DNA from 4 places in the Serratia sp. NPDC087055 genome. Region 3 is predicted to be linked to each of the others. Evidence: predicted binding sites of a transcription regulator. Region 3 holds the regulator's gene; each other region holds the start of a gene.
The links. The regulator LexA, encoded in region 3, represses DNA repair genes until DNA is damaged. The targets are predictions, from matches to a motif close to TNCTGTATGTACATACAGNA.
Positions count from the first base shown of each region.

Region 1: ACI2J2_RS07055 (metal-dependent hydrolase) is a predicted target of LexA. The motif match lies at 2,077-2,096, and genes of this name have one in related genera.
Region 2: dinB (DNA polymerase IV) is a predicted target of LexA. The motif match lies at 1,248-1,267, and genes of this name have one in related genera.
Region 4: uvrB (excinuclease ABC subunit UvrB) is a predicted target of LexA. The motif match lies at 1,482-1,501, and genes of this name have one in related genera.

Region 1 covers NZ_JBJDOG010000001.1:1,498,006-1,501,208, reverse strand. The annotation lists gene ACI2J2_RS07060 (L-cystine transporter) at 1-1,326, opposite strand, end outside; gene ACI2J2_RS07055 (metal-dependent hydrolase) at 1,509-2,057, opposite strand; gene hxpB (hexitol phosphatase HxpB) at 2,459-3,124, opposite strand; gene ACI2J2_RS07045 (protease) at 3,189-3,203, opposite strand, start outside.
Region 2 covers NZ_JBJDOG010000001.1:2,807,270-2,810,472, reverse strand. The annotation lists gene nqrM ((Na+)-NQR maturation NqrM) at 1-164, shown strand, start outside; gene ACI2J2_RS13320 (glycerophosphodiester phosphodiesterase family protein) at 202-1,086, opposite strand; gene dinB (DNA polymerase IV) at 1,282-2,343, shown strand; gene pepD (beta-Ala-His dipeptidase) at 2,422-3,203, opposite strand, start outside.
Region 3 covers NZ_JBJDOG010000003.1:379,557-382,759, forward strand. The annotation lists gene ACI2J2_RS17985 (CsbD family protein) at 1-86, opposite strand, end outside; gene dinF (MATE family efflux transporter DinF) at 354-1,694, opposite strand; gene lexA (transcriptional repressor LexA) at 1,911-2,519, opposite strand; gene ACI2J2_RS18000 (diacylglycerol kinase) at 2,641-3,009, opposite strand; gene plsB (glycerol-3-phosphate 1-O-acyltransferase PlsB) at 3,159-3,203, shown strand, end outside.
Region 4 covers NZ_JBJDOG010000001.1:2,421,910-2,425,112, reverse strand. The annotation lists gene ACI2J2_RS11500 (ATP-binding cassette domain-containing protein) at 1-338, opposite strand, end outside; gene uvrB (excinuclease ABC subunit UvrB) at 1,612-3,203, shown strand, end outside.

The DNA of each region.
Region 1 (3,203 bases), on a different contig from region 3:
CTGGCTGGTGATGGTACCGGCAGCCATAGAGCCGTTGACGTTCAGTGCGGTACGGCCCATGTCGATCAAGGGCTCAACCGAGATCAGCAGGGCAACCAGCGTAACTGGCAGGCCCATTGCCGGCAGCACGATCAGCGCGGCGAAGGTTGCGCCGCCACCCACACCGGCAACGCCGGCGGAGCTGATAGTGACGATCCCGACCAAGGTCGCAATCCACACCGGGTCCAGCGGGTTAATACCGACGGTTGGGGCAACCATGACCGCCAGCATCGCCGGGTACAAGCCCGCGCAGCCATTCTGGCCAATGGTGGCACCGAACGAGGCCGAGAAGCTGGCAATGGATTCCGGCACGCCCAGACGACGGGTCTGCGCTTCCACGTTAAGTGGAATACTGGCGGCGCTGGAGCGGCTGGTAAAGGCGAAAGTGATGACCGGCCATACCTTGCGGAAGAACTTCAGCGGGTTAACACCGGTGAATGCCAACAGGGCAGCGTGCACCGCAAACATGATAGCCAGACCCAGATATGAGGCGACGACGAAGCTACCCAGTTTGATGATGTCGTGGACGTTAGAGCCGGCGACCACTTTGGTCATCAGTGCCAATACGCCGTATGGAGTCAGTTTCATCACCAGACGTACCAGTTTCATCACCCAAGCCTGCAGGGTATCGATCGCCACCAGCACGCGTTCGCCTTTAGGCTTGTCGTCTTTCAGCAGTTGCAGCGACGCCACGCCGAGGAAGGTAGCGAAGATCACCACGCTGATGATCGACGTTGGGCTGGCACCGGTCAGGTCGGCAAACGGGTTTTTAGGAATAAAGGACAACACCATCTGCGGTACGGTCAGGTCGGCCAGTTTGCCCACGTAGTTGCTTTGGATCGCTGACAGACGCGCGCTTTCTTGCGCCCCTTGCACCAGGCCTTCAGCAGTCAGGCCGAACAGGTTGGTCACCAGCACGCCCACCAGCGCTGAAATCAGCGTGGTGAACAACAGGGTACCGATAGTCAGGACGCTGATTTTCCCCAGGGAAGAGGCGTTATGCAGCTTGGCAACCGCGCTCAAAATAGAGGCGAATACCAGCGGCATCACAATCATTTGCAGCAGTTGCACATAGCCGTTGCCGACAATGTTGAACCAGCTGATGGATTCTTTCAGTACCGGGTTGTCCGAGCCGTAGACCAGTTGCAGTGCCAGACCGAACACCACGCCCACGACCAGGCCGATCAGGACTTTTTTCGCCAGGCTCCATTGCTTGTGGCGGGTTTGCGCCAACAGCAAAAGGAGGGCGACAAAAATCACCACGTTAATAACGAGCGGAAGGTTCATCCCCAATGTCTCCAATATTTTTCTTATATAAAAATGGCTATGCACCATGGCGTAGCAATACTAAATATCGTAACAGTTTGCGTGGTGGCTCACTTATATCCAAATGGAATTTGATATAACTCCATGTGCTAATTTGTTTAATTAATGTGCTTTATGGGTGCTAAGTGGGCACTTTTATGTGATCACAGTCTGATATTTTTTATCTGCTCAAAATATGACTGCACTGGGATGGTGCACCCGCCTTGCCAATAGATGGCGAAAGCCACCAGGCACAGACACAGGGCGCGCTCAAGTTGATTGCCTTTTTGAGAATTAAGCAGTGGCAAGCGAAAACGCCAACGGCAGGGCCAAAGTAAGGGGACTCCGGCAGGGGTGAGCATATCCGCCAGCAGGTGACTGAAGTAACCAATAATCATGGCGTGCAGGACGTCGGCAGGGATGGGCCAGCTACGCGGTACATCGAGCTGGAACAACGCCATACCGCCAGCGATTGCCAGTAAGCTGTGGGTAAAGCCACGGTGGCCAAATGCGCGTGAAATTGGAATGGCAATCCAACGCAGGCGCTGACCCAGCACTGATTTGGGGTGATCGATATCGGGGAGTAACGACGTCAGCAGCGCGGCAGGGATGATATGCCACCAGTCGCCGGTAGCAAGCGATGGTGTCACCTCGGCCTTCTTGGCGAAAATCGCGCAAGCGACAGAGAAAATAAGATGCCCTTCCGCGGTCATACTGCTGTTCCGGCTGATAAACTGTTAATTTATCCAGTATATGGGAAAATTCCCAGTAGTGGAAGCAGTTACCCTGTAACCAATTGTTTATTTTTCTCGGGTTTACAACGGCTTGTTACTTAAATGGCCAATCGTTGTGCACTTTTGCGACATTAAGGCGGTTGGTGAGGGAGAAAGCGCCGGACGCCAGCGTTCGGCTGCGTGGCAGTGACAACCTGCGCCAACCGCCCGGTGCTTTCTTGTTGCTCCAGCATAAGGAGGGTGGCACGGTAACTCAATAAAAATGAAATAACGTTTTATTTATTTTATGACGGAGAGCAGGTTTTAGACATTGGCTTGCGGATTAGGGGAGAAGATAGACATCATGGCATCGGATTAAGATTAAACCGATGCCATGCAGATCAGGCCAGGTGGTCGGGTGTCAACTGTTCGAGGCTATCGAGTTTATGATCCGCTAATGCCCAGCGTGTATCGTGTCGGTATTCGTGCGCAGGGATCACGATTGAACGCATTCTCGCCGCTTTGGTGGCGATCATGCCGTTGAAGGAGTCCTCCAGAGTAATGCAGTGCAGCGGATCGCTGCCGAGGCGTTCGGCGGCGATCAGGTACACTTCCGGATGCGGTTTGCTATAAGGCAGATATTCGGCGGAGACCAGTTGGTCAAAGTAGCCGTCGAGATCAAACATCTTCAGCACCTGCTGCTGCATATGCAGTGGCGAAGCGGAAGCCAGGCCGATATTCAGATCCAGACTGCGACACAGCTCCAGAGCTTGTTGTACACCTGGCAGCAGAGGGCGTTTCTCGCGGACCAGCTCGATAGCGCGCTCGATAATGCGGCCGGAAACCTCTTCCTGTGAAACACCTTGCCACGGCATGGCCTGGTACCACATTTTCACCACCAGATCGATGCGCAGGCCCAGGGTATCTGGCAACTTGTGACGGTCAGACAAATCCAACCCCAGTGCGCCAAAAATATCCAGCTCTGCCTGGAGCCACAGCGGTTCTGAATCGATCAATAAACCGTCCATATCAAAAATAGCGGTTTCAATACGTTGCGAATAGGCCATTAGCGGTTAACTCCTGCCGGCGCCGGTGAATGTGGCCAACACTTTACCATTGCCGGCGGGGAGACTAAAACTTTTGCCT
Region 2 (3,203 bases), on a different contig from region 3:
GCTACGTGTTCAAACGCAAAAGCCTGCAAGGCAGCTGTGGGGGTATTACCGCGCTGGGGATGGATAAAGTGTGTGATTGCCCTGAACCTTGCGATGCACGCAAGAAGCGTCTGGAGAAAGAGGCGATGCGTCAGAAGCAGTTGGACAAGCACCGGATTATTTGAATACAAGGGGCGCATGCAGCGCCCCTTTCGCTATCTGTTATTTGGCTTGGCGAAAGCTTTTCGCCTCGGCCGGTGAGTTGACCATCACGCCGTCTACACCCAACGCCAGCGCCTGTTGGTGTTCCGCCGGTGAGTTAATGCCGAACAGAATAATGTGTGCAGGCCCCTGCGAACGGAAGCAGTCGATCGACTCTTTATCCCAGGTCAAAAACGCCTTGGAACGCCCTTCACCCAGCGTAAATTTCTCCACGACTTCCACTTCTCGCTTCAGTTCCAACCCGTACCAGCGCGGTTGCTGATTATCGGGTTTCAGCTCGCACTGATGTGACAGGCTGATATTTGCCAGCAGATCGCGGGTTTCATCGCGCGTCTCAAAACGTTTGATGGCTTTCGGTAGCGCCTGCAGATAGTTGGCATCGGTGGAATACACGCGGGTGCGGTCCAGGCTGTTGGTTTTCTCCAATGTCGCCAACAGGGCTTTGCCGAATTGAACAGGGTCTGCGTCCGGCGACTTGATATCCAGATAGAAGTTGACCTTGGGGAACGCCGCCAGAATCTCATCCAACCTTGGAATGCCAATGCCTTTTCCGCGGAACGGGTGTGCCTCGCCTTGGGTGAATGACCAACCGGCATCGACTTTTGCCAACTGCGCGGCGGTAAAGGCGGAAACCAATCCCTGTTCGTTGGTCAGCGCTTTCAGATCAGAAGGGCGATACAGCACGATCGCGCCGTCTTTGGATTCCTGTAAGGTGATCCAAATGGCGTCTGCGCCGTTTTTCAGTGCCGTTTCTATAGCGACGCGGGTGTTTTCAGGCGCGTCGGCGGTGCCACCCCGGTGCGCAATAATGGCAGGGGCGGCCTGAGTGGCAATGGATATCAGAGATAAAGCAGAAGCCAACAAATAGACAGATAATGTTTTCATGTAGGGCACCATCCTGTGCGAGGCGTTATGGTTGTCAGTCACTGGGGGGATTAATTTTCACAGCGTACTATTGAAAAATTACGCTTTTTTAACAAGTCGAAGATAATTGGTTGAAACCCTGTTTTCTTCGAACTGAACCGAGGCTTGAGCTTTCTCTTTTTGCCTGTATACTTATACAGTATTATTGGAGGCGCAATGCGTAAAATCATTCATGTCGATATGGACTGCTTCTTCGCAGCGGTAGAAATGCGCGACGATCCCAGTTTGCGTGAGATTCCGCTGGCGATCGGCGGCAGTGCCGATCGGCGCGGGGTGATCAGCACCGCCAATTATCCTGCGCGTCGTTATGGTGTGCACAGCGCGATGTCGACAGCGATGGCACTCAAGCTTTGCCCGCATCTTAAACTGCTGCCAGGCCGTATGGCTGCCTATAAAGAAGCCTCGCAACACATCCGCGAAATATTTGCGCGCTACACCCCGCTGATTGAACCGTTATCCCTGGATGAAGCCTATCTGGATGTGACCGACTGCACCCAGTGCAACGGTTCGGCGACGCTGATCGCCCAGCAAATCCGTCAGGCTATTTCCGATGAGCTGAACCTCACCGCGTCTGCCGGTATTGCCCCCATCAAGTTCCTCGCCAAGATTGCTTCAGAGCTCAATAAGCCGAATGGCCAATACGTCATCACGCCGGCACAGGTGCCGGCATTTTTACAGCAACTGCCGCTGAGCAAAATCCCCGGCGTGGGGAAGGTGACCGCAAAACGGTTGGAAGAGGTGGGGCTGATCACCTGCGCAGACGTGCAACAGTACGATCTTGCTGCTCTGTTAAAGCGCTTCGGCAAGTTTGGCCGTGTGCTGTGGGAGCGCTGCCAGGGGATAGATCTGCGTGAGGTTTCGCCAGAACGGCTGCGTAAGTCGGTGGGGGTTGAGCGTACGCTGGCGGAAGATATCCATGACTGGGAGGAGTGTGAAACCTTGATCGTCGATAAGCTCTATCCCGAGCTGGAGACGCGGTTGCGTAAAGTGAAACCGGATCTGCACATTGCCCGCCAAGGGGTGAAGCTGAAGTTCCAGGATTTCCAGCAAACGACGCAGGAACACGTCTGGCCGGTGCTCAATAAAGACGACTTGATCAACGTGGCACGGCAGGTATGGCGCGAGCGGCGTGAAGGGCGTGGGGTGCGGCTGGTCGGCTTGCACGTAACGCTGTTGGACCCGCAACTGGAGCGTCAGCTGCTGCTGCCGTGGGAATAATAAAGGCGCAATGCAAGATTGCGCCTTTATGTAAACGGCTCGGTCATTTTTGGGGTTCAGCGTGCCGAACCCGGCAGATTACGCGCGCTCCGGGATAGCCTTCAACAGTGCGGTCAGCAGCTTCCAGTACAGGCCCACGCTTTCGATATGCACTTGTTCATCCGGCGAGTGTGGCCCGGTAATGGTTGGCCCAATTGATACCATATCCATATTTGGATACGGCTTTTTGAACAGGCCGCATTCCAGACCGGCGTGGATCACCATGATGTTTGGCGTCTTGTTAAACAGATCCTGGTAGATCTCACGCACCAGGTGCATGACCGGTGAGTCAGCATCTGGCTGCCAGCCCGGGTAGCCCCCTTTTGGTGCCACTTTGGCGTTAGCCAATTGGCCCAGAGCGGTCAGCATACCCACCACATAATCTTTGCCACTGTCGATCAGTGAACGGATCAGGCAGATGATTTCTGCTTCGCTGTCGTTGGTGGTGACCACGCCCACGTTCAATGAGGTTTCTACCACGCCTTTGACTGCGTCGCTCATGCGGATCACGCCGTTTGGCGTGCCATTAAGCAGCGCGACGAAACGCTGTTGGCAGTCGGCGGTCATTGCCTGAGATGCACTGGTGGTTGGCTCCAACAGCACGGTAATGTTTTTCTCTTTCGCGGCCAGTTCGTTTTGCAAGGTTGCCAGAAACGCCTGGGTCAGCGCTTTCAAGGCATCGGCTTTTTCGGCCGGTACGGCAACCACTGCAGAGGCTTCACGCGGGATAGCATTGCGCAGGGTACCGCCGTTCAGATCCAGCAGGCGCAGGCTCAACTCAGCGGTATGATCAAACAGGAAGCGTGCCAGCAGTTTGTTGG
Region 3 (3,203 bases):
AGGTCGTCATCGGTCAGCTTGCCCCATTTTTCTTTCACTTTCCCTTTAAACTGCTTCCAGTTACCGTCGGCTTGATCTTTGTTCATAGTATCTCCGTTAACCTGTGGTGAGTCAGTTTTAACTACTGCTGGCTGAGGATGCGCCCCGTTTATATTGCCAGCCACACGATTAATTATAGATGCAGATAGCGACAAACAAATAAAAACCAGAATTAAAATCCATTTTTAAATTGAAAATAAGAAAAAAACGCCAACAAACAACTTACTACACGACTTGGCTAACCGACGAGAATATGTAACAAAATACAAACAAACACATAATTAAAATTTATGTATTTGCAAGAAAGGCTATCGTCATTGTGCTGCTGAAAACCAGCTGCCACGCAGCCTGTGACGGTGCCAAATCCACCCAAGCGCGATGCCGCGCAGCGCAAGAAAGACCGCCAGCGCCAACCACAATCCATGATTGCCCAAGACAGGCACGGTCAGCAGCGTCAAACCGTAACCCGCAGCCGCCACGGCCATGCTGTTACGCATTTCTGCACCGCGAGTCGCACCAATGAACATGCCATCCAGCAAATAGCACCACACCCCAACCAGCGGTAGCACCACCTGCCAAGGTAAATAGTCATTCGCCATCGCACGCAGTTCTGGCAACGAGGTCAACGCCGCAATGATTTGCTGCCCGGCAAAGGCATAAACCACACCAAAGGCTAGCGCCACTAAACAGGCCTGCCGGCAAGCCGCGCGCCACACCTTACGCAATTGACTGTCATCTCTGGCACCATAAGCATGACCAGAATGCGCTTCTACCGCATAGGCAAAACCATCCAGTGCATAGGCGGTAAAGGTCAGCAAATTCATCAGTACCGCGTTTACTGCCACTACGTCACCGCCAAGCCTGGCGCCGAAGATAGTCAAGGATGCAAAGCACAATTGCAGCAACAATGAACGCAACATGATATCGCGGTTCAACGCAAGCAAACGCCGCAGATTACCGCGCCAGGCATGGCGCAACATCGGAACAGAAATACCGCGTATGCGCATCACTCGCCAGGACAGCCATAAACCCAGCAGCAGCGTAGCGTACTCAGAGACGGCGGTCGCCGTCGCGGCACCTTGCACATTCCAGCCCAGCCCCATGACCAACCAGATATCCAGAACGATATTCAACACATTACCGACTATCAGCAGAATGACCGGCGCCCGCACGTATTGCACGCCAAGCAACCAACCCAAGATCACCATATTTGCCAGCGCTGCCGGTGCGCTCAGCCAACGGATCTCAAGGAACAATCGTGCTTGCTTCAGCACCGCATCGTCACCGCCAACAATCTGCAGCGCCAGATCGATCAACGGATGGCGCAGCAACACGATAACGACGCCGGCCAATACTGCCAGCAACAGCGGCTGCATAAAGGCACGTGCCAATCCCTGTGGGTTTTGTGCGCCCAGCGCCTGTGCCGTCAAACCGGTGGTACTCATGCGCAAAAACAGCAACAACATAAACAGGAAGCTGGTCGCCATCGCCCCGACCGCCACGCCCCCCAAATAAACAGAGCTGTCGAGGTGACCTATCACTGCGGTATCGACCAACCCAAGCAGTGGCACGGTGATATTGGAAAAGATCATCGGTAGCGCGAGGCGCCACAAGGCTTTATCGGTATCGCTGGTGAAGGCGGAAAGCAGGCGCATAGTGGAATGTTCCCGTGTATACCCGTCATCTTTCAAGTTGCAGCGTTGTTATCTGCACTCGCTCTCCCCAGTTACTTACCTGAGTAAGCGCCTGGGGATGAGCGAGTTGGCCGCCTAGCTGCAACTTGAAAGCTATAGGGTATATAGTGAATCAGATATGACATCGCCCCAGAACTGGGGCGACTTAAATCAGAGGACGATGTGTAGGCGTGAGGATTAAACCCAGTCGCCATTGCGGATCACACCGACCGCCAGGCCTTCAATGGTGAAATTCTGCTGGCGCAGATCAACCACAATCGGTTGGAACTCGCTGTTTTCCGGCAATAACTCAACAACATTTCCGTGTTTTTTCAGACGCTTAACTGTAACCTCGTCTTCAATACGCGCCACAACGACCTGGCCGTTACGCACGTCCTGAGTTTTATGTACCGCCAGCAGATCGCCGTCGAGAATACCGATATCACGCATCGACATACCGTTGACCCGCAGCAAGAAATCCGCACTTGGCTTGAACAAGGAAGGATCCACTTTGTAGTGCCCTTCGATATGCTGCTGCGCCAACAGTGGCTCACCGGCGGCAACACGGCCGATCAACGGTAAACCTTCTTCATCTTCCATCAGCAAACGAATGCCGCGCGATGCACCAGAGACGATCTCGATGACGCCTTTACGCGCCAATGCTTTCAGGTGTTCTTCTGCAGCATTTGGCGAGCGGAACCCCAGACGCATGGCGATTTCGGCGCGCGTTGGCGGCATGCCAGTGGACGAAATATGATCGCGAATCAGATCATAGACCTCTTGCTGTCTGGTAGTTAGTGCTTTCATTCCGCCCCCTGTTTGTTTATACAGTCTTGCTGTGAGTATATACAGGTAAGTGCGGCTTGGGAACCGAAGAATGAATAAAAATCAGGGATTAGCGACCCACGTCGCAACAGGGCCACCCCATTCAGGCAAAGTGTTGCCAGAGCACCGAGCCCCAGACAAACAACGCCAAAATAATCGCCAGTGAAACTGCTGCCGACCCCATATCCTTGGACCGGCCCGAAAGCTCATGATGTTCAGTGCCAACCCGATCGACAATCGCTTCTATCGCGCTGTTGAGCATCTCGACGATCATCACCAGCAGCACCGATCCGATCAATAAAATGCGCGCTATCGCACCCACGTCCAGCCAAATCGCCAGTATGATAGCCAGCACGGTGGCGACCAGTTCTTGGCGGAACGCCGCTTCATGCTGCCAGGCAGCGGAAAAGCCTTTATAAGAGTAGCCGGCGGCTTTAATAATACGGGTCAGGCCGGTTGCTTGGTTTGCCATGTTTTTTAGTGCCTTTCACAGAGGTAAGTCATAATTAAAGAGTCTAGGCCAGGAAATGCTTCCGGCTCTCGGTTTTCCAACACCACAGATCTGCTACCCGGTTTCTGGTATGCTTGCGACGCATTGCTAACAAGAGGCTTCACGTTGTTATGTCAGGTTGGCGTAAAATTTATTATAAACTATTGAATTTACCA
Region 4 (3,203 bases), on a different contig from region 3:
GTCTTATCGCGGCCGGCCATGAGTGCTACCTGCAGATTTTCTTCTACGCTGAGCTGAGAAAAGATCTGCCGGCCCTGGGGTACATAGCTGATTCCCAGAGCGGCTCGGGTTTCAACCGGTTGCTGTAATAGATTCTGCGGAGGTTCGCCGGCCAATTGCCAGGTCATGCTGCCACTGACGACAGGCAAGTGACCCATAATACAGTTGACCAATGTGGTTTTTCCCACGCCGTTACGGCCAATCAGCACCGTACATTGGCCGCGTTGCAGCTCAAGATTGATGTCCCAAAGGGTGTGATTTTGGCCGTAGAACTGATTTACTGCCCTTAAACTCAACATTTGGCATTTCTCCTCAAAGACCTGTATTCCACTCGTGGATGTACGCCCCCTTGGGGCGCTGGCGGAACGTCCCCTTAACGGGCCGTGCCGATCGCACCGGGTAGTGCGACAGGACGACCGGCGCAGGAACGTTAATCGAACTCTCTACTTCCTTGTTTTTTCCAATCCTTGTTGCCGTTTCCGCGTTTGCGGTTTCTTTCCCGAGTGTCTTAATGTCCAGAATAAAATGCTGTTAGGCTACCTTTAATGAGGTAGTTAGGTTCAGGCTTAAATCAGCAATAGGGAGCCAAAAATGGTGACTAATAGCCGTTTATCAGCGTTCTTTTGTTTTTTACATGCAAATGATGGCTATTTCGTGCTGCCTTTTGAGTGAACGGATAGCCGATCATTTCCCCGTTCATTAGTGGATATTTATCCCGGTAGTCATTGGGTATGCAAAGGTAATGCAAGCTATGAGCCAACTTTTAAAATCAGTTAAAAATGAGGGATTGTTATTGCCTTGTTAACGGCTGGCCGGGCTAAGGCAAGGGTGTTGAACAAGTGAGAAAAGCGGGGGAAAGTTAACGCGGACGATTTTTGCACTCTTCCAGTGCTCTGCAGAATGGTTATGGTGCAAGCTGTTTCGGCGGTTGTGGAAAGATGCAACAGGTGACGGCAACAATGAGATAAATCTGTTTTTGGCAATGGGGCTTTTTAGCATTAATCGGCATAAACAAAGCGATATTTCTGTGAAAAAATAACTAAAAAAGCCGTTCAGGCAATGAGAAATGGCAAAAAGCGTTCTTTCTGCAACTCCCGTCGCTGGCGGGACGGTGAGAGTTATCCACTATTCCTGTGGATAACCTTGTGCATTAGATTTAGAAAAGCGGTTTGAAGCGAGAGCTGACGCGGGTTCTGTTCGCTTTGTCCGCAATCTCGTCTTTTTTATAAATTAGTTATTTATCAATAAATTAACTAAAATCAAGCGGCCAATGTATTGATGAAGTCTCTATGTATGATTTTTCACCGCAGTGCTATCAATAAGTTAATTCGTGGCGGATTTTGGGGATAAATCTGTTATTGACAATAAAAATGTCACGCCGCTGTAACCCTGCCGGTGCATTCCGCCTGGTTTGACGCACGCAAAACAGACGAATCGCTTGAAGCTGGTTTTATATCCAGTATCATAGGCACTGGCGAAAATCGCCGGGGCTTTCCATAATTAGAGGCCATTCATCGAGCATCAGCTCTATGGCCGCCTGAGCGCGCACATCTCCACAGGGTAGCCGAGTCAATGAGTAAAATTTTCAAACTGCATTCTGATTTCAAACCGGCCGGCGATCAGCCGCAAGCCATCAGTAAGCTGGAAGAGGGCCTGGAAGACGGCCTGGCTCACCAGACGCTGTTGGGCGTTACCGGTTCGGGTAAGACCTTCACTATCGCCAATGTGATCGCCGATCTGAACCGGCCAACCATGGTGCTGGCACCCAACAAAACGCTGGCGGCACAGCTTTACGGCGAGATGAAAGAGTTCTTTCCCGAGAATGCGGTCGAGTATTTTGTTTCTTACTACGACTACTACCAACCCGAAGCCTACGTCCCGAGTTCCGACACGTTTATTGAGAAAGACGCCGCGGTGAATGAACACATCGAACAAATGCGCCTTTCTGCGACTAAAGCGTTGCTGGAGCGTCGTGACGTTATCGTGGTGGCGTCGGTGTCCGCGATCTACGGCTTGGGCGATCCGGATCTGTACCTGAAGATGATGCTGCATTTGACCAAAGGCATGATTATCGATCAGCGTTCGATTCTGCGCCGCTTGGCAGAGCTGCAATATACCCGTAACGATCAGGCCTTCCAGCGTGCAACTTTCCGCGTACGTGGCGAGGTGATCGATATTTTCCCGGCTGAATCAGACGAGTTGGCGCTGCGCATTGAGCTGTTTGACGAAGAAGTTGAACGGCTTTCGCTGTTTGATCCCTTGACCGGGCAGATCGAGCAGATAGTGCAGCGCTTTACCATTTATCCAAAGTCGCACTACGTGACGCCGCGTGAGCGGATCCTGCAGGCGATGGAAGAGATCAAAGTGGATCTGGCCGAGCGGCGAAAGGTGTTGCTGGCCAACAATAAACTGCTGGAAGAACAACGTTTGACGCAACGCACCCAGTTTGATCTGGAGATGATGAACGAACTGGGCTATTGCTCCGGCATTGAAAACTACTCGCGCTATCTGTCAGGGCGTGGAGAAGGCGAGCCGCCCCCAACGCTGTTTGATTATTTACCGGCGGATGGCCTGCTGGTGGTCGACGAATCCCACGTCACCATTCCGCAAATCGGGGCCATGTTCAAGGGCGACCGTTCGCGTAAGGAAACCTTGGTCGAATACGGTTTCCGTCTGCCTTCGGCACTGGACAACCGCCCGCTGCGTTTTGAAGAATTTGAAGCACTGGCTCCGCAGACGATTTATGTGTCAGCTACGCCAGGCAAGTATGAGCTGGAGAAATCCGGTGATGACATCATCGATCAGGTTGTGCGGCCGACTGGGCTACTGGATCCTCAGATAGAAGTGCGGCCTGTGACGACGCAGGTGGATGACCTGCTTTCCGAGATCCGTAAGCGGGTGGCGATCAACGAACGCGTGTTGGTCACCACCTTGACCAAACGCATGGCGGAAGACCTGACGGAATACCTGGAAGAACACGGTGAACGCGTACGTTACCTGCATTCGGACATTGATACCGTAGAACGTGTCGAAATCATTCGTGACCTGCGCCTGGGCGAGTTTGATGTGCTGGTGGGTATCAACTTACTGCGTGAGGGGTTGGATATGCCTGAGGTGTCACTGGTGGCGATTTTGGACGCCGATAAAGAAGGCTTCCTGCGTTC